One region of the Mesorhizobium sp. M1428 genome, then DNA from elsewhere that is predicted to be linked to it. Evidence: predicted binding sites of a transcription regulator. Region 1 holds the regulator's gene; each other region holds the start of a gene.
The links. Region 1 encodes LexA, which represses DNA repair genes until DNA is damaged. Its sites were predicted from a motif close to TGTTCNNNNTGTGTTCNG; they were not measured.

Region 1 (7,887 bases):
AGAGTGGCGACGAAGATGTCGAGCAGCGCGGTGTCGTTCATCCGGCGCATATGCACGCCATTAAGCGCCTCGAGCTTGGCGAAGTCGAAACGGGCGGCGCCCTTGTTGACGTCGCCAATGTCGAACCATGCGATCATGTCGGCGATCGACATGATCTCATCGTCGCCGTGGCTCCAGCCAAGCCTCGCCAGATAGTTGAGCAGCGCCTCCGGCAGGTAGCCCATGGCGCGATAGGCCTCGACGCCAAGCGCACCGTGCCGCTTCGACAGCTTGGCGCCGTCGGCACCGTGGATCAGCGGGATATGCGACATCGACGGCACCTCCCAGCCCATGGCCTGGTAGATTACGGTCTGGCGTGCGGCGTTGGTCAAATGATCGTCGCCGCGGATGATGTGGGTGATGCCCATGTCGTGATCGTCGACGACGACGGCATGCATGTAGGTTGGATTGCCGTCCGAGCGCAGAATAATGAAATCGTCGAGATCCTTGTTGGGAAAGCGCACGTCGCCCTGGACGCGGTCATGTACCACCGTCTCGCCGTCTGTCGGCGCCTTGATGCGGATCGCCCCCTTGGCGCCGGGCGGCGCCTCCGACGGGTCGCGGTCGCGCCAGCGTCCGTCATAGCGGGGAGGCAGCCCCTTGGCCCGTGCGCTCTCGCGCATTGCTTCCAGCTCGGCAGGCGTCGCATAACAATAATAGGCCTTGCCCGTGCGAACGAGCTCCTCGGCCACCTCGCGATGGCGCGGCGCACGCTCGAACTGCGACACCGGCTCGCCGTCCCATGTCAGGCCAAGCCAGGAAAGCCCGTCGAGAATGGCCGCGGTTGCCGCATCGGTGGAGCGCTCGCGGTCGGTGTCCTCGATGCGCAGCAGCATCGTGCCGCCTGTGTGCTTGGCATACAGCCAGTTGAACAGCGCCGTGCGCGCGCCGCCAATGTGCAGATAGCCGGTGGGCGAGGGGGCAAAACGGGTGACGACCTTATCGGGCATGGAACTCTCAGGCGGGCGAAGGAAGTGGGTTTGCGGACTTTCGCGCGTTGCGCGTTCATGTAGCATAGGAGGTCGAGGGCGCAAGGGGCAGACCCGATGGCTGTGCGAGGCCGTGGTGCGGGCGAGGGCGAGGACGCTGGCAGCGGCGTCAGCGAACGCTTGCTGTTTGCCGCTCCCCTGCCTGTCCTTCCGGCACCGGCATTGCTGCCCGCTCCGCGCTTTGATGCTCCGTCGCTGCCGGCCAGCGACCCCGCAACGGTTCCCGTGCCCGCGGGCGAGCCCATCGTGCGCCTACGCCGTCGCTTCCGCCTCCCGTCACCGTCCCGTATCCGCAATAGCATAACCTCGGCGGCCGGCCTGGAACTCGACCGCGGCATCGCCTTCCTGCTGGTGCCGGTGTTCCTCGCATGCGGGGTGGTCGTGTATTTCGCGATGGCGGCCGAGCCGGCCTTCCCACAGCCGATCGCTATCGTCGCCTTGGCAGCCCTTTGTGCCGTCGTCTCGCGGTCATGGCCCAGGACGCGCCTGTGCTTCATAGTGGCGTTGCTCTGCGCGCTTGGCGTGCTTGCCGCCAAGTTCGAGACCTGGCGTGTCGGGACGCATATGCTCGGTTCCGAAATCTCGACGCGGCTGACGGGTCGCGTCGTATCGTACGAGCCCATGGCGAGCGGCCGCATCAGGCTGACGATCGATGTGATCTCAACCGCCAGGCCGACACTGCGTTACATGCCGGAACGGGTCCGCGTTTCGGCGATGAAAATACCGGCTGAGCTGACCGCCGGTTCCGAGATCGCCGGCTATGTGCGGCTGCTGCCGCCGACCGGGCCGGTGCGGCCCGACAGCTATGATTTCTCCTTCGACAGCTATTTCGCCGGTATCGGCGGCAGCGGCTTTTTTCTCGGCAATCCGAAAGTCGTGTCGTCGGGCAGCATGCCGCTTGCCGCGCGGCTTTCTTCTGCGATCGAAGACGCGCGCGAATCCATCGCCGACCATATCCGCAGCCGCATCGGCGGCGCCGAGGGCGAGATTGCTGCTGCGCTGATCGTCGGCGTGCGCGCCGGCATTCCCGAGGAGATCAACGAAGCGATGCGGCGTACAGGCATCTATCACATCATCTCTATCTCGGGGCTGCATATGGCGTTGGTCGCCGGCACCATCATGGCGCTGCTACGCGGCGCCTTTGCGCTGTTTCCCGATTTCTCATCGCGACGGCCGGTCAAGAAATATGCCGCGGCCGCCGCGCTTTTTTCGATTGCGGCCTACCTCGTCTTTTCCGGCATTGTGGTAGCGGCCGAACGCAGCTTCATCATGCTGGCGGTGATGCTTATCGCCGTGCTGTTCGACCGGGCCGCGCTCACCATGCGCAACCTGGCGATCTCGGCCATCGCGGTCATTCTGGTGTCGCCACACGAGGTGGTCGGTCCGAGCTTCCAGATGTCCTTCGCCGCGACGGCGGCCCTTGTCGGCGCCTATGCCGGCTGGTCCGACTACCGCGCCGGCAGGGCCACCACGCCGCCGCCGCGGCGGTCGCCGCTACGCCTCGCCACGCGAAAGGTCCTGCTGGGCATGGGCGGCCTGGCGATGACCTCAATCATTGCAGGGAGCGCCACGGCGCTTTTCGCCATATGGCATTTCCAGCGCGTGGCGCCGCTCAGCCTGTTGGCCAATCTGGCCATCATGCCCATCGTCTCACTGGTCGTCATGCCCTTCGCCGTCCTCAGTGCGCTGGCGATGCCGTTCGGCGCGGATGGGCCTTTCCTATACGTGATGGGCAAGGGGCTGACGGCGATGATCGCCCTGTCCGGGTGGATCTCCGAGCGCTCGCCAATCGATGCGGTTGGGCTGATTTCGCTGAGATCCGTCCTTTTGGTGACGATCGCCCTTGTCATTGCCAGCATGGCGACGACCTGGTTGCGGCTGGCGGCACTTCCTTTTGCGCTCGCCGGCTTGCTAACGACAACCCAGACGCGCGTACCCGATGTATTGATCTCGGAGGACGCACGGTTGGTCGCGCTGCCGATCGACAGCGGTGAACTCGCGGTCAACCGGGCACGCCCGAATGAGTTCACCATCGACAACTGGAAACGCGCGCTCACATCAGAGGCTATCGTCGCGCCGGAAACACCTGGAAAGAACGATCCGCAATTCGACATTGCCGATCCGGCCGACCTACCGCCGGGTATGCCGTTCATTTGCACGGACGGCCTCTGCCTTGCCAGGCATCCATCCGGCGCGATCATCGCACAAGCCAAGGACCGCGATACTGCGCGGCCAGCCTGCGCCTTTGCCAGTTTGATCGTCATCGACGACGCCACCGCCCATAACCCCTGCTACTACGACCGGCTGGTCCTCGTCGTCACCAAACGGCAACTGGCGCGCGCGGGAAGTGCCGCCGTCTATTTCGATCCACAAGCTGCAACACGCGCCGAAATCCGTTTCGCGGTCGAAAAATCATACCGGCCCTGGCACGTGCAGCGGAAATTTTCACGCGCGGCACGGGGCCTGCCGCCATACCGCAGGGCCGACAAACCCAAAGCCGGCGCCAAGGGCGGAACTCAGTAGCGGCGGATCAGTCCGACGAGCTTGCCTTGCACCTTGACCCTGTCTGGTCCGAAGATGCGCGTCTCGTAGGCCGGATTGGCGGCTTCCAGGGCGATCGAAGCGCCCTTGCGGCGGAACCGCTTCAGCGTCGCTTCCTCCTCGTCGACCAGTGCCACCACGATCTCACCGGGGCTCGCCGTATCGGCATTGCGGATGATCACCGTGTCGCCGTCGAAAATGCCAGCCTCGATCATCGAATCGCCTTTGACCTCGAGCGCATAATGCTCGCCGCCCATGATCATATCCGGCGGCACCGAAATCGAATGCGTCTGGTGCTGGATGGCGTCGATCGGCACACCGGCGGCGATGCGGCCCATCACCGGGATCGAAACGGCGGCGACGACATCGTCGTCATTTCCGGCCGCAGGGACGCGCGACGATGTCGGCTTGCCTTGCCGCGGACCGCCTTGCCCAAGACTGCCCTGGATGACACTCGGCGAGAACTTGCGTGCCGCATTGAGGCCGGGGGCGATCGAGTCAGGCAGGCGCAGCACCTCCAGCGCACGGGCCCGGTTGGGCAAACGGCGAATGAAGCCGCGCTCCTCCAGTGCCGTAATCAGCCGGTGGATTCCCGATTTGGAAGCCAGGTCGAGCGCTTCCTTCATCTCGTCGAAGGAAGGCGGGATACCGCTTTCCTTCAATCTTTCGTGGATGAACATAAGCAGTTCGTGTTGTTTGCGTGTCAGCATAGCGACCCCCAACAGAATCAGAAAAACAAACCCAGAACAAACACTATCTGTTCCAGTTGTGTTCCGCAACTGTTTAAAGTTTAATGAATGCGTTAAGGCTCGGGAAACAAACGACGTCCCCTAACCGGGGTACCCCACTTTCACCGTCGCGAGCCTCATCGCCTTGATTCTGCTTTCGTTTGCGCCCTTCTGGCTTCCCGGAAGGCCACATTGGCATCGGCCGTCGGTCGGCGGAGGGCACGGAAGTGAACCCCTATCGAGTGTGCGGTTTGGTCAATGCACCGTGAACGAAACGAACTCAAAACGCCAACCTCGGGTTAAGTCCTGGTTTCCACCGCCTGGTTAGGCTGCTTCTCGCCGGTGGAGCCTTCCTGCGCGCAACCAGGTGATGGAAGAACAGTCGATGCGTATCCGGCGTTGCATTGAATTTTGGGGGAGCAGGCAAATCATGACAGGAATTCCCGATCTCGCGGCCATAAAGGCGATGGATGCCGCAGATCCGCTGCGCGCGATGCGCGACCGCTTTGTGTTGCCGCAAGGAGTGATCTATCTCGACGGCAATTCGCTAGGAGCTGCTTCACGTGCCGCTTTCGATGAATTGCGCAAGGCCGCGACCGAAGAATGGTCGCATGATCTCATCCGCGCATGGAACACGGCCGGCTGGTTCAACATGCCGCTTGAACTTGGCGACCAGCTCGGGCGCCTGATCGGTGCCGCGGCCGGCCAGACGGTGGTCTGCGACACGACGTCGGTCAACATCTATAAACTGCTGCACGCCGCCATGGCCATGCGACCGGAGCGGCAGGTCATCGTCGCCGAGGGCGATAGTTTTCCGACGGACCTCTACATGGCTGAGGGTGTGGCTTCGACGCGAAAGGATACGCTGCTGCGCCTCTCGGGGGTCGACGCGCCGAGCATCGAAGAGCTGATCGACGAACGCACCGCTGTGGTGCTGGTCAACCACGTCAACTACAAGTCGGGCGAACTGCGCGACATGCCGGCGCTGACGCGCAGAGCCCAGGAAGCCGGGGCGATGATCGTCTGGGATCTCTGCCACACCGCTGGAGCGATGCCAGTCGAGCTCGACAAGGCAAACGCCGATTTTGCCGTTGGCTGCACCTACAAATATCTGAATGGCGGCCCGGGCGCGCCTGCTTTCATCTATGCGGCTGAGCGGCATCTTGCCGACATCCAGCAGCCGCTCACCGGCTGGTGGGGCCATGCACGGCCCTTCGCCTTCGAGCCAGGCTATGCGGCCGGCACCGGCATCCGCCGGTTTCTGTGCGGCACGCAGCCGGTCCTGTCGATGCGCACGCTTAAGGGCGCGCTCGACATCTGGAACGATGTCGACATGACGGCGGTGCGCAAGAAGAGCATCGCGCTGGCCGATCTGTTCATCGAGCTTGTCGAGGCAAAGTGCGGCACTTACGGGCTCACGCTCGAAAGCACGCGCGATGGGGAAAAACGCGGCAGCCAGATTTCATTCATGCATGAGCATGGCTACCAGATCATGCGCGCGCTGATCGAACGTGGCGTGATCGGCGATTTTCGCGCGCCATCGACCATGCGCTTCGGCTTCACCCCGCTCTATGTCGGCTATGCCGATGTCTGGCAGGCCGTCGAAGTACTTGAGGACATCCTGCGCACCGGTGCATGGAAGGATGCGCGCTTCGCCATCAAGACGGCTGTCACTTGAGATTGATGCGAGAGCTGGAGCCGTGAGGCTGGCGACGACGCGCCGCGCGATGCTCACGCTACGTCGCAAGGCCATATTGCCAGGGGAGGGCGCAGGGTGTTCGAACGTCACATTGCCGATTGGGACAACGCCTATGCCAACGGCGCCAACATAGCCAGCAGCGATCGCTGGCCGGCGGCCTGGGTTGAGCCCGCTCGGGTTTTCCGCGACGTGCTTTCGACCGAGGGCAGGGCGCGGCTCGACTTGGCCTATGGCGATAAGCCACGCAATCGGCTCGATCTTATCCTGCCGGCCACCAAGCCCAAGGGACTCGTGGTGTTCGTCCATGGCGGCTACTGGATGGCATTCGACAAGAGTTTCTGGTCGCATCTTGCCGCTGGCGCTGTTGATCGCGGCTATGCGGTTGCGATGCCGTCCTACACGCTCTGTCCGCAGATACGCGTTGCCGGCATCGTCAAGGAAGTCGGCGCGGCGATCGGCACAGCGGCGGCGATGGTCGCAGGGCCGCTGATGCTGACCGGACACTCGGCCGGCGGCCATCTTGTTAGCCGGATGGTTACGGCGACGACGCCGCTGGCGCCCGAAGTGGTCCGGCGCGTTCGTCACGTGGTGTCGATCTCGGGGGTGCACGATTTGCGCCCGATCATGCGCACCGGCATGAACGAGACGCTGGCGATCGATGAGGCCGAGGCGCAGGCCGAAAGTCCGGTGCTGCTGCGCCCGATGGACAAGGCCTGCCTGACCTGCTGGGCCGGCGGCGGCGAGCGCGCCGAATTCCTGCGCCAGAGCGCGTTGCTGGCCAACATCTGGATCGGCCTGGGTGCCGCGACCAGCTCGGTGGTCGAGCCTGACCGGCATCATTTCAACATCATCGACGGTTTGGCCGATCCAGACCATCCGCTGACCCGGACCTTGATCTCGGAGTGAGGCAGGTTCAGCGTAGCATCAGCACGTCGCAGGGGGAGCCCGCCGCCGCGGCAGGCGCGAACGGCGCGCGGACGATCAACCCGTTGGCATCGGCCAGCATTTTCAGCATCGAGGAGTCCTGGATGCCGAACGGCGTCGCCACGAGCGTACCGGCATCGTCTGTGACAACAGCCCGCACATAATCTTGCCTGAGATCGTTGGCCGGCATGGCAGCACCGAGCCGCACCTGACGTATATCCTGCTGAAAGGCGCGGCCGCCGAGCCGCGCCAGCAGCGGCTTGAGGAAGAGCTGGGTGCAGACCAGGCTTGCCACCGGATTGCCGGGCAGGCCGATGCAGCGAATGTCGCCCAGCCGCCCGAACATCAGCGGCTTGCCCGGCCGCATGGCGATCTTCCAGAAATCGAGCGTCATGCCTTGCCCGGTCAGGACGTCATGGACGAGGTCGTGGTCGCCGACCGAGGCACCGCCCAGCGTGACGATGACGTTCGCGCCAGCCTTCACGGCCTTTTCAACCAGCGCAGCGATCGCCTCCCTGCGGTCCGGCGCGATGCCAAGGTCGAGCGCGCGCGCACCGATCGACTGTGCGGCGGCGGCGACACCATAGGCGTTGGAGGAGATGATCTGGTTGGGGCCAAGATTGCTGCCCGGCGGCAGCAATTCGTCGCCGGTCGCGATAATGGCGACCAGCGGCCGCTTGACCACGGCGACCTCGGGATGGTTGGCCGACGCCGCGAGCGACAAGGCCGCCGGATCGAGCAGGCGGCCTTTGGGCAGCAGGACATCGCCCTTGGCGAAATCGAGCCCGAGGCGGCGGATGTTTCGCCCCTGCACCGTCGGCTCCGTCACTTCTACGACACCGCCGCCGAGATCGCGGACGTTCTCCTGGATGACGATGGTGTCGGCACCTTCGGGAAGCGGCGCGCCGGTGAAGATACGCACGGCCTGCCGCTGCTGCACCGTTCCGGCAAAGCCGCGTCCGGCCGG
Region 2 (7,887 bases), on a different contig from region 1:
CGAATTGACCCTGTAGCCATGGCATGTCAAACGCCCGGTGCCGGCAACCCGGCCAAGCCCTGGAGAAGCCCTGATGACCGATCGCGTCGAGATCGCCGGATTGCGGATTGCCCGCGAGCTTCATGATTTCGTCGCGAACGAGGCGCTGCCGGGCACCGGCATCGAGGCGGAGGCATTCTGGGGCGGCTTTTCGGCGATCGTCCATGAACTCTCGCCAAAAAACCGGGCGCTGCTCGAAAAGCGCGATGCCATGCAGGACAAGCTCGACCGCTGGTATCGCGACAATGGCGCGCCCGTCGACATGGAGGCCTACAAGAGCTTCCTCCGCGAGATCGGCTATCTCCTGCCCGAGGGGCCGGCTTTCAGCGTGACCACCGAAAATGTCGACCCGGAAATCGCGCTGGTCGCCGGGCCGCAGCTGGTGGTGCCGGTGATGAACGCGCGTTATGCGCTGAATGCCGCCAATGCGCGCTGGGGCTCGCTGTACGATGCGCTCTATGGCACCGACGCCATTCCGGAGACGGACGGCGCCGAGAAGGGCAACAAATTCAATCCGGCGCGCGGCGCCAAGGTGGTCGCCTGGGTGAAAAGCTTCTTCGACGAGGCGGTGCCGCTCACGACAGGCAAATGGGCGGGGGTGAACGGGCTTTCGGTCGCCAACGGCCTGTTGCGGCTGGGCGAGGGTGCCGGCGCCACCACGCTTGCCGACCTCAAGCAGTTTGCCGGCTATCGCGGCGATGCCGCCAACCCAGAAGCCGTCCTTTTGGTCAAGAACGGCCTGCACATCGAAATCATTGTCGACCACAACAACCAGATCGGCCGCACCGATCCGGCCGGCATTGCCGATGTCGTGCTGGAATCGGCGCTGACCACCATCCAGGACTGCGAGGATTCGGTGGCGGCCGTCGATGCCGAGGATAAGGTGCTGGTCTACCGCAACTGGCTCGGCCTGATGAAGGGCGACTTGGCGGAAGAGATCACCAAGGCCGGCAAGAGCTTTGTCCGAAGGCTCAATCCCGACCGCACCTATACCGCGCCCGATGGCGGCACGCTGACCTTGCCCGGCCGCTCGCTGATGCTGGTCAGGAATGTCGGCCACGTCATGACCAATCCGGCGATATCAGACCGCGACGGCAACGAGGTACCGGAAGGCATCATGGATGCGGCGCTGACAGCGCTGATCGCGCTGCATGACATCGGCGTGAACGGGCGCCGCGCCAACTCCCGCGCCGGCTCGATGTATATCGTAAAGCCCAAGATGCACGGGCCCGACGAAGTCGCCTTCGCCGTCGAGATTTTCGACCGCGTCGAGGCGCTGCTCGGCATGGCCAAAAATACCATCAAGATGGGCATCATGGACGAAGAGCGGCGCACCACCGTCAACCTCAAGGAGGCGATCCGCGCCGCGAAAGACCGCGTCGTCTTCATCAACACCGGCTTCCTCGACCGCACCGGTGACGAGATCCACACCTCGATGGAAGCCGGCCCGATGATCCGCAAGGGCGACATGAAGCAGGCCGCCTGGATTGCCGCCTACGAAGCCTGGAACGTCGACATCGGGCTGGAATGCGGATTGGCCGGCCACGCCCAGATCGGCAAGGGCATGTGGGCGATGCCCGACCTGATGGCGGCGATGCTGGCCGAGAAAATCGCGCACCCCAAGGCCGGCGCCAACACCGCCTGGGTGCCATCGCCGACGGCGGCGACCCTGCACGCCACGCACTACCACAAGGTCGATGTCCACGCCGTCCAGAAGGCGCTGAAAAGCCGGCCCAAGGCCAGGCTCGACGACATCCTGTCGGTGCCGGTAGCAAGGCGGCCGAACTGGTCGCCTGAAGAGATCCAGAAGGAGCTCGACAACAACGCGCAAGGCATTCTGGGCTATGTCGTGCGCTGGATCGACCAGGGCGTCGGCTGCTCGAAAGTGCCAGATATAAACGACGTCGGCCTGATGGAGGACCGCGCCACGCTGCGCATCTCTTCGCAGCACATCGCCAACTGGCTGCATCACGGCGTCTGCACCCGCGAGCAAGTGATGGAGACGATGAAGCGCATGGCGGCGATCGTCGACCGCCAGAACGAAGGCGATCCGCTCTACCGGCCGATGGCACCGGATTTCGACAAGTCCATCGCCTTCCTCGCCGCCTGCGATCTCGTCTTCAAGGGCCGCGTCCAGCCCAACGGCTACACCGAACCGGTGCTGCACGCGCGGAGATTGGAACTGAAGGCGAAAGAGCAGGCGCGATAGTCGCCAGCGTTCCCCTCCCCCTCGAGGGGAGGGTGGCCCGAAGGGCTGGGTGGAGTCCTGCGTGAAGTGCGCCGACTCCCATTCCGGCGACAGGAACGGGAACGAGGATTGTCTTAGCGACCGATAACGGGTGCCATCTGATCTGCCGCATATCGAGGAGACGTTAAAGGCAGAGCACGTCACCGGCGACCCCACCCGGCTCTTCGCGGCCACCCTCCCCTCGAGGGGGAGGGAAACCTACGCCGCTTGTGCCATCCGCTCCGAGCTCATGCGGTAGGAAATCGCCTCGGCCAGATGGATGCGGCCGACCGTCTCGCTGGCCTCGAGATCGGCCAGCGTCCGCGCCACCTTCAAGACGCGGTGATAGGCCCGCGCGGAAAAGCCGAGCTTTTCGCTGGCATCCCTCAGCAGCGACAGGCCGGCGGCATCGGGCATGGCGATTTCCTCGATGACCGACGGCGAGCAATGCGCGTTGGTGGTGGCGGAGGTCGCGCCGAGCCGCTCGAAGCGTTCACGCTGGATCGTACGGGCACGAGCGACGCGCAGTGCCACGGCTGCACTCTTCTCCGCCCGGTCCGGCCGGATCAGATCGCTCGCCGAAACCGCCGGCACCTCGATCCTGAGATCGATGCGATCGAGCAGCGGGCCGGAAATGCGCGCCTGGTAGTCGGTGCGGCAGCGGTCGCCGCGCAGGCAGCGATAGCCCGGCTCGCCGGCCATGCCGCAGCGGCACGGGTTCATCGCCGCGACCAGCTGAATGCGCGCCGGATAGGTGGCGCGGTGGTTGGCGCGCGCGATCATGCAGTCGCCGGTCTCCAGCGGCTGGCGCAGCGCATCGAGCGCCTGCGGCGAGAATTCGGGAAACTCGTCGAGGAACAGCACGCCGTGATGGGCAAGCGAGGCCTCGCCCGGCCGCACGCGCAGGCCGCCGCCGACCATCGCCGCCATCGAGGCCGAATGATGTGGTGCCCGGAACGGCCGCCGGTCGGTCAACTTTCCTTCGCCGAGTTCGCCGGCCACCGAGGCGATCATCGAGACTTCGAGCAATTCCCTGGGCGCCAGCGGCGGCAGGATCGACGGCAGCCGCTGCGCCAGCATCGATTTTCCCGACCCCGGCGGCCCGACCATCAAAAGATTGTGGCCGCCGGCTGCCGCCACCTCCAGCGCCCGCTTGGCGGTCTCTTGGCCCTTGATGTCGGCAAGGTCGGGCAGGTCGCGCGCCGAAGCATGGATGCCGGCTTCCGGCCGCGACAGGACCTGCGTGCCGCAAAAATGATTGGCGATGGCGATCAGGCTGCGCGGCGCCAAGATGTCGAAATCCTTGCCGGCCCAGGCCGCTTCCGGCCCGCAGGCGAACGGGCAGATCAGGCCCTTGCCTTCGGCATTGGCGCCGATCGCCGCCGGCAGCGCCCCGGCCACCGCGGCAATGGTGCCGTCGAGCGACAATTCGCCAAGCACGACATAGCCGGCCAGCATGTCGCCCGGAATGGCGCCGAGCGCCGCCATCAGCCCGAGCGCGATCGGCAGATCGTAATGGCTGCCTTCCTTGGGCAGGTCGGCGGGCGCCAGATTGACGGTGACCTTCTTCGATGGCATCGACAGGCCGGATGCATGAAGTGCTGCCTGCACCCGCTCGCGGCTTTCGGCTACAGCCTTGTCGGCCAGGCCGACGATGTGCATGTTGACCTTGCCCGGCGCGATCATCACCTGCACGTCGACCGGCACGGCCTCGATGCCCTGGAAAGCAACCGTGCGAACCCGCGCCACCATGTCGTCACCCCGGATGCAGGCTTTTGCCCCAAGCCTTTGCGATCATGCCGCGAACGGCGTCACCGGAGACAACCACAGATTTCCGGCGAAGGCAAGAACATTTGGGGAACATGCTGAACGCAACGGCTGCAATGTTTGCAACGCGGCGCTCCCGAAGCGACTAGTTACGCTTGTCCTCCACCGCATCCCAGAACAGGCTGGCGATGTCGGCGCCGCCGAAGCGCCGCACTTCGCGTATGCCGGTCGGTGAGGTCACGTTGATCTCGGTCATGTAGTCGCCGATGACGTCAATGCCGACAAGGATGAAGCCGCGCTCCTTCAACGAGGGGCCGATGCGGGCGCAGATCTCGCGTTCGCGTTCCGTCAGCTCGGTTTTTTCGGCGCGGCCGCCGACATGCATGTTGGAGCGCGAATCATGCTCGGCCGGCACGCGGTTGATGGCGCCGACCGGCTCACCGTCGATCAGGATGATGCGCTTGTCGCCGGAGCGCACCTCCTTGAGGTAGCGCTGCACGATGTACGGTTCGCGGAACATCTGGCCGAACATTTCGAGCAGCGAGGCTAGGTTGCGGTCGGCCTCATGCAGATGGAAGATGCCGGCGCCGCCATTGCCGTAGAGCGGTTTGACGATGATATCGCCGAACTCCTTGCGGAACGCCGCGACCTCGAGCGGGTCCTTGGTGATCAGCGTGTCCGGCATCAGGTCGGGAAATTCGGTGACGAAGATCTTTTCCGGGCTGTTGCGCACCCAGGCCGGATCGTTGACCACCAGCGTTTTCGGATGGATGCACTCGAGGATATGCGTGGTGGTGATGTAGTTCATGTCGAACGGCGGATCCTGCCGCAAAAGGATGACGTCCATCTCCGATAGGTCGGTGCGGACTTCTTCGCCCAGCGAATAATGGTTGCCCTTCTCGTCGCGGACCTGCATCTCCTCGATACGGGCGAACACCTTGCCGTCGCGCAGCGACAGCCGGTCGGGCGTGTAGTGGAACAGCTGGTGGCCGCGCCGCTGCGCTTCCAGCGACAGCGCAAACGACGTGTCGCCGGCAATCGACACGGTGGAGATATGGTCCATCTGGACGGCGACTTTCAGGGGCATGGCAGCTCTCCGGCGCACTTGGGGCGATCCACTTGGATGCACAAAGTACGCTCCAACACTTTTGAATCCATGCATCGTGCTGTCGGAAAATCGATTCCGATTTTAGGGCCGATGCATCGACGACAGCGATATAAGGAAATCGGCGGCTTCTGCCAATCGGCCAAGGTCATGATGAGGCTGCGCTTCGCTTGGCGCAGATCCAATGCGATGCCTTCAGCGGTCGAAGACCAGCTTGGAATAGCCGAGGAAGGACAGCGCCATGGCAACCAGCGAGGCGGCCGCAAGAGCTATCAGCGGCGACACCATCGGCAGCGCGAACAGGATGGCGCAATAGACGAGATAATTGACGATGCTGGTGGCGATGCCGACGCCGCCGTAGCGTGCGCCCTCTTGCGCGATGCCGCGGCTGGAAGGCGAGAAGGTCAGATGGCGGTTGATCAGCCAGGTGACGGACAGGGCAAAACCGATCGAGATGATGCGAGCCGCGAAGGGGCCAAGCGGCGCTATCGTCAGCACCAGCCAAAGCACCGCCGCGTCGGCGACGAAGCCGATGCCGCCGGCGACAATGAAGCGGGCGAGGCGTCCCATTTAGAAATCTAAGCCGCCCGCGGGGTCTTGCGCGGTCCGGCCTTCAAAGTCGCGAGCGCGCTTGCACGTTCACGTTCGACACGACCGGAAGGCATCGACAGATAGAAGATGCGCTTCTGCTCGGCCCGGCCGCGCGACACCGAATCGAGGATTACCCCGGTCACCGCCGCCAGCATCGACAGCAGCAGCAGCCCGACCGACAGTACCCAGGTCGGCATGCGCGGCACGAGCCCGGTTTCGGCGAACTCGATCAGCACCGGCGCCATCAGGAACAGGCTCGATGCCAGGAAAAACACGGAAAAAGCGCCGAAGAAACGCAGCGGCTGCGTCTCCTTCATCAGCATGGCGAACATCCACAGGATCTTCGCGCCGTCGCGAAAGGTCGACAGCTTCGACGAGGAGCCTTTCGGCCGGCGGCCGTAGTCGAGCCCGATCTCGCTGACCGGCAATTTCAGCTGCGAGGCGTGCACCGACATTTCGGTCTCGATCTCGAAGCCGCCGGAAACGGCGGGAAAACTCTTGACGAAGCGCCTGGTGAAGGCGCGGTAACCCGAGAAGATATCGGTAAAGTCCGAGCCGAACAGCCGCTTGTAAAGGCTGTTGAAGATGCGGTTGCCGAAGGCGTGGCCCGTCCTGCCGGCATCGTTGGCGACGCCGCGCCTTGTGCCCACCACCATGTCGGAGCGCTCGGTCAGCAGCATGTTGATCAGTTGCGGCGCGTCCTCCGGCGCATAGGTGCCGTCGCCGTCGGCCATCAGGTAGATGTCGGCCTCGATGTCGGCGAACATGCGGCGCACGACATTGCCTTTGCCCTGGCGCGGCTCGCGCACCACGATGGCGCCGGCGGCGCGGGCTCGGAGCGCCGTCAGGTCGCGCGAATTGTTGTCGTAGACATAGATCGCGGCGGAAGGCAGCGTTTCGCGAAAGCGCCGCACCACTTCGCCGATCGTCAGCTCCTCATTGTAGCAAGGCAGCAGCACGGCGATGCTCGGCTCATGGCGCACTTCTTGTGGCATTTTCGTCTCCGGATGCCCTGTGAGGCCCCTGACCGCTCAAACGCCGGCCTCGCTCGGGCGGCTTTACTATTTATTGAAGCTGTTAAGGCTAGGTTTAAACCGCCCCGTATTCCTTCCAAAGGTCCTGATATGAGCACAGCCGACGATGGCGCCTCCAGTTGGAGGTCCGAGATCGCGCTGGCGCTGCTTGCCACATTGCTGGCGCTGGCCGTCAATGCCTTTGCCGGCTTCCCGGAATTGACCAATGCCGGCGGCGACAACGACAATCTGCTGCGCCTCGTCGAAGTTCGCGACGTGCTGGCCGGCCAGGGCTGGTTCGATCTGCACCAGTACCGGATGGGCCTGGAAGGCGGCTTCGTCATGCACTGGTCGCGGCTGGTCGATGCGCCGATCGCCGCCATCGTCATCGCCGTATCGGCCCTGACCGGCAGCGCGGCCCTTGCCGAGAATGTGGCTCAAGTGCTGTGGCCGGCGCTGCTCTTCTGCCTGACCGTGTTTTTCACCGCCCGCGCCGCGCGCAGCTTTGCCGGTGACGGCGCCGTGCTGCCGGCTGTCGTCGTCGGTGCCGCCGCACTGTATTTCCTCGGCATTTTTTCGCCTGGCGCACTCGATCACCACAATGTCCAGCTGATGCTGAGCATGGCCAGCCTGAGCCTTCTGCTTGAAGCGCCGTCGCGCAGGGCGGCGGCATTGCTCTCCGGCCTGTGCGCCGGATTGATGCTGGCCGTCGGCATGGAAACCGCGCCTTATGTCGCCACCGTCGGCGCCTCTGTCGCCACGCTGTTTGCCCTCGAGGCCAATGGCGAGAGGCTGATCGCCAGGGATTTCGGCCTCGGCTTTGCCGGCGTGTCCGCTCTCGTCTTTGTCGCCACCATTGCGCCATCCGCCTGGGGCCAGGCGCAATGCGACGCCTTCTCGACCGTGCAGTTCGTCGTCGCAGCGATTGCCGGAACCGGCCTTGCGGCGATAGCGTCGATCGAGCCCGCCGGCCGCACGCGTGGGCGGCGGTTCGCCTCGCTTGGCCTGCTTGCACTGGCATTGGGCACTGTCGTCGTCCTTTTGTTTCCGCAATGCCTGGCAGTGCCCTATGCCAATCTCGATCCGCGCCTCAAGGAGCTATGGCTTGATCACATCGACGAGGCGCAGTCGCTGTTCAAACTGCT
Region 3 (7,887 bases), on a different contig from region 1:
ACCGCTGCCGGAGCAGCTCTAGCCGCGCTGTGTGCGAAAGTCTCAGCGGCACCTGAGGGAAGGTTCGACGCGGCGCCTCGCCCTGGCAGTCACGACATCGTGTCGAGCTTGCGCTGCATCGCGGCGATCTGCTCCTTCAGCTCCTGAAGGTCGTCGGGTTTTTCCGGTGTTTCTTTCTTGGCCGGTTCGGGTGGTGCTGCTGCCGGCGCAGAGCCCGCGGGCGGGAACGGCGTGAACAGCCGCATGGCGTTCTGGAACATTTCCATGTTGCGCCGCGTCTGCTCCTCCAGCACCTTGATCGGCGTGGCGATCTTCATCATGTCCATCGGCGACTTGCCAAGGGCATCTTTCATTTGCTCGCGAAAGCGTTCCTGCTCCTTCGAGAAGGCCAGCATCGACTGTTCGAGAAAGCTCGGCACGATCATCTGCATCTGATCGCCGTAATAGGCGATGAGCTGACGCAGGAACGGGATCGGCAACATGTTCTGCCCGTCCTTGTTCTCCAGCTCGAAGATGATCTGGGTCAGCACCGGATGCGTGATGTCGTCACCGGTCTTGGCGTCCTGGACAGTAAACTCCTCGCCTTTTTTGACCATTTCAGCGAGATCCTCGAGCGTCACATAGGTGCTGGTGCCCGTATTGTAGAGACGGCGATTGGCATATTTCTTGATAACAATAGTTTCGTCTTTTGCGGCCATCTGCATCCTCCCCGGACACCGGGCAGCTTAAGTAAGCCGCCGGTAACGATTGCGCCTTTTTAAAGGATATGCGCAAAAGCGTCATGAATCCAAGCAGTTTGTGCAGTGCGGGAACATTTTATGTTGCGCAGCACGGACGGGCCGCCGTTGCAGCGACGGGCGGCCTGCTTGCGGCAGTGGGGCGCCATGCCCATTTCGGGTTTGACTCGGGTTGTGGAAAGGGCAAGAAAAGTCCCCGACGGCACCCGAAATCGTTCCCCGAAAGCCTGGAGAAGAACATGTCCGCTTCCAACGCCATCGTTGTCGCCAGTGCAGCGCGCACGCCTGTCGGCTCCTTCAACGGCGCCTTCGCCAACACGCCAGCCCATGAATTGGGTGCGGTCGCCGTCAAGGAAGCGCTGGTCCGTGCCGGCGTCGACGGCAAGGAAGTGGACGAGGTCATTCTCGGCCAGATCCTGACCGCGGCTCAAGGGCAGAACCCAGCGCGGCAGGCGGCTATGGCCGCCGGCGTGCCGCAGGAGGCGACCTCCTGGGGCCTCAACCAGCTCTGCGGCTCCGGCTTGCGCGCCATCGCGCTCGGCATGCAACAGATCGCCCAGGGCGACGCAAGGATCATCGTTGCCGGCGGCCAGGAATCGATGTCGATGGCTCCGCATGCGCAGCATCTGCGCGGTGGCGTCAAGATGGGCGACTTCAAGCTGATCGACACCATGATCAAGGACGGCCTGACCGATGCCTTCTACGGCTATCATATGGGCAACACCGCCGAGAACGTCGCCCGCCAGTTCCAGATCACCCGCGACGACCAGGACCAGTTCGCACTGGCTTCCCAGAACAAGGCCGAGGCTGCGCAGAAAGCCGGAAAATTCAAGGACGAGATCGTTGCCTTCACAGTCAAGGGCAGGAAGGGCGACACGATAGTCGACCAGGATGAATACATCCGCCACGGCGCGACAATCGACGCCATGACCAAGCTCAAGCCGGCCTTCGACAAGGAAGGCACGGTGACAGCAGCCAATGCCTCCGGCATCAACGACGGCGCCGCAGCCGTGGTGCTGATGACCGAAGCGGAAGCCGCAAGGCGCGGCATCACACCTCTGGTGCGTATCGTTTCCTGGGCGACCGCCGGCGTCGACCCGCAGATCATGGGGACGGGACCGATCCCCTCCTCGCGCAAGGCGCTGGCCAAGGCCGGCTGGTCGGTCGGCGATCTCGATCTGGTCGAAGCCAACGAGGCCTTCGCCGCGCAGGCCTGCGCCGTCAACAAGGACATGGGCTGGGACCCGGCCATCGTCAACGTCAATGGCGGCGCCATCGCCATCGGCCATCCGGTCGGCGCCTCGGGCGCCCGCATCTTCAACACGCTGGTCTACGAGATGCGCCGCAGAAGTGCCAAGAAAGGCCTTGCCACGCTGTGCATCGGCGGCGGGATGGGTGTTGCCATGTGCGTGGAAGCATTGTGATGAGATAAGCGATACGAATAGGATGCTGGCGCAAAGCGAGTAGGGAGTAGAGGGCAAACCCCACCGCTTCAACGCTCAGTCATCTGCATTTCCCGGGAGGACACATGACAAAGGTTGCAATCGTCACAGGCGGGTCGCGCGGCATCGGCGCGGCGATATCGGTCGCCTTGAAAAGCGCCGGCTATTCGGTGGCCGCAAACTACGCCGGCAATGAGGAAGCGGCGGCAAAGTTCAAGGCCGCAACCGGCATCCCGGTCTATAAATGGTCCGTCGCCGACTACGAGGCCTGCGCCGCCGGCATCAAACAGATCGAGGCCGATCTCGGTCCCGTCTCGGTGCTGGTCAATAATGCCGGCATCACTCGCGACGCGATGTTCCACAAGATGACGCGCGAGCAATGGAAAGAGGTCCTCGACACCAACCTTTCTGGTGTCTTCAACATGACGCATCCGTTGTGGGGCGGCATGCGCGACCGCAAGTTCGGTCGCATCATCACCATCTCGTCGATCAACGGCCAGAAAGGCCAGGTAGGCCAGGTCAATTATTCGGCCTCGAAGGCCGGCGATATCGGCTTCACCAAGGCACTGGCCCAGGAAGGCGCGCGCGCCGGCATTACCGTCAACGTCATCTGCCCCGGCTATATCGCCACCGAGATGGTCAAGGCGATGGACGAGAAGGTGCTTAACGAGCGCGTCATCCCGCACATCCCGGTCGGCCGTCTCGGCGAGCCGGAGGAAATCGCGCGCTGCGTCGTCTTCCTCGCTTCCGACGATGCCGGTTTCATCACCGGCTCGACCATTTCAGCCAATGGCGGCCAGTACATTAGCTGAGGCTTGGGATGCCGCGGATGCCCCCCGTACCGGCCCGACGGCAGGTACGGGCAGATAACCGGGCTGTCACGCGGCAAGCTTCAGCACTGGGCTGGCTTCAGGCTGGGTTCGGGCAATTGCACCTGCCTCGCACGCGGGTGCCGGCAGACGGGCAAGCGGCGCCCGACTGAGGCCCGATAGCTTCAAGGCGATGCGGCGCTTCAGGAATGGTGTGAAGTTCAGCACCGATAGCATGAGGTTGCGGACGAACCGCTTCACCGGACTGCGGGTAAGCGCCATGCCGGTCATCATGCCAGCCAGGTCAAGCACCTCCTGGGCCGCCGGGCGTCGCAGTGTTTCATAGAGTTCGAGCTCCGCTTCCGGGCGCACGCCGTTCACCACGTCGCCAAGCAACTGACCAAGCACGATCGCGTCGACGATGCCGGTATTCATGCCTTGCCCTCCCGCCGGGCTGTGTACGTGCGCGGCATCGCCCATCAGGAACAACCGGTCCTTGCGGTATGACCCGACCAGGCGGTGATGCACGCGAAAACGCGAGCTCCATTTCAGGTCGAGCACCCGGCCTCGTTTGCCGGTCGGTCCGCGGCTGTCCAGCAGCGCCTGTATGTCTGCGACCGCGGGTTTTTCCGGCGCGTCGTCCATTGTCGCGACGACGCGGTACGATCCGTCTGGGAGCGGCGCCACCACCACCAGCCCGGCTGGCGCAAAGAACAGCGACACCTCGGTTGGCCCAACCGGCCAGTCGAGACGAACGTCGGCGAGAACGAACGACGCCTCGTAGGCCGCGCCGTCGAACTCGACGCTGGCCGAGCTGCGCACCAGGCTGTGCATACCGTCGCCGCCAACGACGTAGCGTGCCGATATGATCTTCTCGCAGCCGTTCTCGACCACCGTCACGCACGCACCGTCAGTGTCCTGAACCACGGCCTTGGCCTCGACCATGCGGTGGATCACGCCGCCCAGGACGGCAATCCGCTCGGCGAACACCTGCTCGGTGAGATTCTGAGGCAGCATCATCAGATAGGGATGCCTCGACGGAAGCCTTCCGAAATCGAGCTTGAGCAGTGCCCTGTTGCGGTCGCGGATGGCGAAATTCTGCAGCTTCGGGGCAAGCTCGCTCAGCCGCTGTGTGACGCCCAGCGGCTCCAGCGCTTCCAGCGTCTGTGCGTGGATGACGCCAGCCCGCGAGGTCTGAAGGCCCTCTCCAAGCCTGTCGATCAGAACATGGTCGACCCCGGCCTGGTGCAGCACGATGGACAGCGCCAAGCCGGTCGGGCCGGCGCCAATAATCAGGATTTCCGTTGTATCGGGCAACATTTTCTCTCTCCATTTGTCAACATATGTTGACTTTTTAGCCGAAGCCATTGCATTTGTCAACGACCGTTGGCATATGCATTTTCATGACCGAGAATCAGTCGAAGAAACCCAGCAAGTCGGATCGCACCCGGGCTCAGATACTTGAGGCCGCGAAGCTCCTGTTCGCCGAACGCGGCTATGACGGCGCCTCGATCCGTGACGTCGCGGCGCATGCTTCGATCGATCCGGCCATGGTGATCCGCTATTTCCGCAGCAAGGACGAGTTGTTTGCCAGGGCGGCGGTCGTCGATCTGAAATTGCCCGCACTACGGGTGATCGACCGGACCGACATCGGTAAGACACTGATCAGGCGATTTCTCGAAATCTGGGAAGATCCGGCCAACGGTACCGGCATGGTAATTCTGCTGCGTTCGGCGACGTCGAACGAATTTGCCGCCGAAAAGTTGCGCGATGTATTTGCCAACCAGGTGAGGCCACTGGTTGCGGCGGTCGCTGATCCCGCCGATGCGGGCCGGCGCGCCGGGCTCATTTCCAGCCAGTTGCTGGGACTGGCGATGTGCCGGTACCTGCTGCGGCTTCCGCCGGTCGTCGCCCTGTCTCAAGACGAAATCATCCAGAACGTTGGCCCCACATTGCAGCGATATGCCGTCGGAGCGGACGTATCCTGAACAAGCCATTCGGCATGGTTGGCCGAGTTCTGAGCCTCACGCACTAAGCGCGTCGACCCGATGGCCATGATGCCGCGTGTGCCGAACCAGTACACAAAGGTTAACGGCCGCTGCGCAGCCTGTGCAAAAACCGCCCAGCAGCCTGTGGATTCTCGGTGGAAAAGCTGTTCACAACACAACATGTTGCGGTGAACAAACCAAGAAACTTCGCCTATCTCTGATTCGTCGCCGATTCGTTCCGGCTTTGAGCGGAACGTTAACGGCGAGAGCTGAAAACACCCTCGAAATGATTAAAGCGCATTAGGAAACATCAATAATTTCATAATGTTGCGCGAAGCAGGTTGGCCGGCCACGATCATTCACCAGCAAAGGTTAACCGTGGTGCTGGCTTGGATGCCGCCTGCATGAATCGGGCCAGTTTCCGTGATTCAGCATGTGGTGAGATTCGCCGGCAGAAAGCCCAGATGTAGCCGTGAACAAAACCTGAATCAGCGCGAGTCAGTGATTCGTCGCTGATTCGTTCCAGACTCGTTCCAACTGTTAATCGGGAACAGATTTTTGGCTTTGAAGCGACCAATCGGCCCGCCCTCGGCACATTCCGCTTTCGCTTCGCGCCCGAAATCCCTATGTGTCGCCTGTCATACGCGGCCAATATGGGCGCGCTCCCGACAATGCGAGGCAGAGAGCCTTATTTCCAGGCCGATGAACATCCATCCGAAACACACTGAACCGCTGATCCTGTCGGGTCGAGACGTGACGGCCGTGCTCGGCCCGACCAACACCGGCAAGACCCATCTCGCCATCGAACGCATGGTGGCGCATGAAAGCGGCGTCATAGGCCTGCCGCTCAGGCTGCTTGCCCGCGAGGTCTATACGCGCGTCTGCGAGAAGGTCGGCGCCCATAAGGTTGCGCTCATCACCGGCGAGGAAAAGATCCAGCCGGCTGGCGCGAAATACTCGGTCTGCACCGTGGAAGCGATGCCGCGCGAGACCGACGCCGCCTTCGTGGCCATCGACGAGGTCCAGCTTGCCGGCGATCTCGAACGCGGCCACATCTTCACCGATCGCATCCTGCATCTGCGCGGCCGCCAGGAGACGCTGCTACTGGGCGCGGCCACCATGCACGGCATCCTGCAGCGCCTGCTGCGAGGCGTGTCGGTGGTGACCCGGCCGCGGCTATCGCATCTTGCCTATGCCGGCTCGAAGAAGCTGACCCGCCTGCCGCGGCGCACCGCGATCGTCGCCTTCTCCGCCGACGAGGTCTATGCCATCGCCGAGCTGATCCGCCGCCAGCAGGGCGGTGCCGCCGTCGTGCTCGGCGCACTCAGCCCGCGCACCCGCAACGCCCAGGTGGCGCTGTTCCAATCGGGCGACGTCGACTACCTCGTCGCGACCGACGCCATCGGCATGGGCCTCAACCTCGACCTCGACCACGTCGCCTTCGCCCAGAACCGTAAATTCGACGGCTACCAGTACCGCAACCTGACGGCGGCCGAGCTCGGCCAGATTGCCGGCCGCGCCGGCCGGCATCTGCGCGACGGCACCTTCGGCGTCACCGGCCAGGTCGATCCGCTGGATGAGGAACTCGTCAAGAAGATCGAGGCACATGATTTCGACCCGGTGAAAGTGTTGCAGTGGCGCACCGCGCATTTCGATTTCGCCAACCTCGATGCGCTGAAGCGCTCGATCGAGACCAACGCCCCGGTCGAAGGCCTGACGCGCGCACTGCCGGCAGTAGACGCGCAGGCGCTCGAGCATCTGTCGCGCGACGAGGATGTCCGGGCACTCACCACCGATGCCAGGCGCGTGGCGCTGCTGTGGGAAGCCTGCGCGCTGCCCGACTACAGGAAGATTGCGCCGGCCCAGCACGCCGACTTGATCGCCTCCATCTACATGGACCTTGCCAGGCACGGCCATGTCGACGAGAACTACATGGCCGAGCAGGTGCGCCGTGCCGACACCACCGAAGGCGACATCGACACGCTATCGCACAGGATTGCCCAGATCCGCACATGGACCTTCGTTTCCAACCGGCCCGGCTGGCTGGCCGATCGGGCACACTGGCAGGAAAAGACGCGCGAAATCGAAGACAGATTGTCGGATGCGCTGCATGAGCGGTTGACGAAACGTTTTGTAGACCGCAGGACTTCCGTCCTCATGCGGCGCCTTAGAGAAAACACGATGCCTGAAGCCGAAATCAGCCCAACCGGAACCGTCCTCGTCGAAGGCCATCACGTCGGCGAGTTGCAGGGTTTCCGCTTCACCGCCGACCAGAGCGCCGGCGGCGAGGATGCCAAGGCAGTGCGGGCGGCGGCGCAGAAGGCGCTTGCCGCCGAGTTCGAGGCGCGGGCCGAGCGCTTCGGCGCCTCTGCCAATGGCGACATTGCGCTGGGTTCGGATGGCACGCTGCGCTGGATCGGCGCCCCGATCGGCACGCTGGTTGCCGGCGAAGACGCTTTGAAGCCGCGTCTCGTTCTGCTCGCCGACGAGCAACTCACCGGCCCGGCCCGCGACAAGGTTGCGGCGCGCGCCGAGCGCTTCGTCAATTTCCAGATCGAATCCCTGCTGAAGCCGCTGGTTGATCTCAAGAATGCCGAGCAGATCACCGGCATCGGCCGCGGCATCGCTTTCCAGCTTGTCGAGCATTTCGGCCTCATCAACCGTCGCGACATTGCCGACGAGATGAAGTCGCTCGACCAGGAAGGCCGCGCGGCGCTTCGCCGTCTCGGCGTGCGCTTCGGCGCCTACCATGTCTTCGTGCCGGCGTTGATCAAACCGGCGCCGGCCGGGCTGATAACGCTGCTGTGGGCACTGAGGAACGACGGCAAGGACAAGCCCGGCTTCGGCGATGTCGTTCACGCACTGGCCTCCGGCCGCACCTCGGTGGTCATCGATCCCACATTCGACAAGA

Region 2: NKG60_RS07090 (YifB family Mg chelatase-like AAA ATPase) is a predicted target of LexA. The motif match lies at 4,112-4,129, and genes of this name have one in related genera.
Region 3: NKG60_RS19060 (helicase-related protein) is a predicted target of LexA. The motif match lies at 5,495-5,512, and genes of this name have one in related genera.

The regions. Positions count from the first base shown of each region.
Region 1 covers NZ_JAMYKT010000005.1:156,812-164,698, reverse strand. The annotation lists gene gltX (glutamate--tRNA ligase) at 1-989, opposite strand, end outside; gene NKG60_RS09625 (ComEC/Rec2 family competence protein) at 1,086-3,551, shown strand; gene lexA (transcriptional repressor LexA) at 3,545-4,279, opposite strand; gene kynU (kynureninase) at 4,728-5,975, shown strand; gene NKG60_RS09610 (hormone-sensitive lipase) at 6,072-6,902, shown strand; gene NKG60_RS09605 (molybdopterin molybdotransferase MoeA) at 6,910-7,887, opposite strand, start outside.
Region 2 covers NZ_JAMYKT010000004.1:5,125-13,011, forward strand. The annotation lists gene NKG60_RS07085 (malate synthase G) at 74-2,248, shown strand; gene NKG60_RS07090 (YifB family Mg chelatase-like AAA ATPase) at 2,486-4,018, opposite strand; gene gshB (glutathione synthase) at 4,179-5,120, opposite strand; gene NKG60_RS07100 (GtrA family protein) at 5,334-5,708, opposite strand; gene NKG60_RS07105 (glycosyltransferase) at 5,717-6,724, opposite strand; gene NKG60_RS07110 (GtrA family protein) at 6,854-7,887, shown strand, end outside.
Region 3 covers NZ_JAMYKT010000013.1:17,898-25,784, forward strand. The annotation lists partial or broken gene NKG60_RS19030 (citrate/2-methylcitrate synthase) at 1-22, shown strand, start outside; gene phaR (polyhydroxyalkanoate synthesis repressor PhaR) at 90-698, opposite strand; gene NKG60_RS19040 (acetyl-CoA C-acetyltransferase) at 977-2,161, shown strand; gene phbB (acetoacetyl-CoA reductase) at 2,266-2,991, shown strand; gene NKG60_RS19050 (FAD-dependent monooxygenase) at 3,058-4,308, opposite strand; gene NKG60_RS19055 (TetR/AcrR family transcriptional regulator) at 4,392-4,976, shown strand; gene NKG60_RS19060 (helicase-related protein) at 5,679-7,887, shown strand, end outside.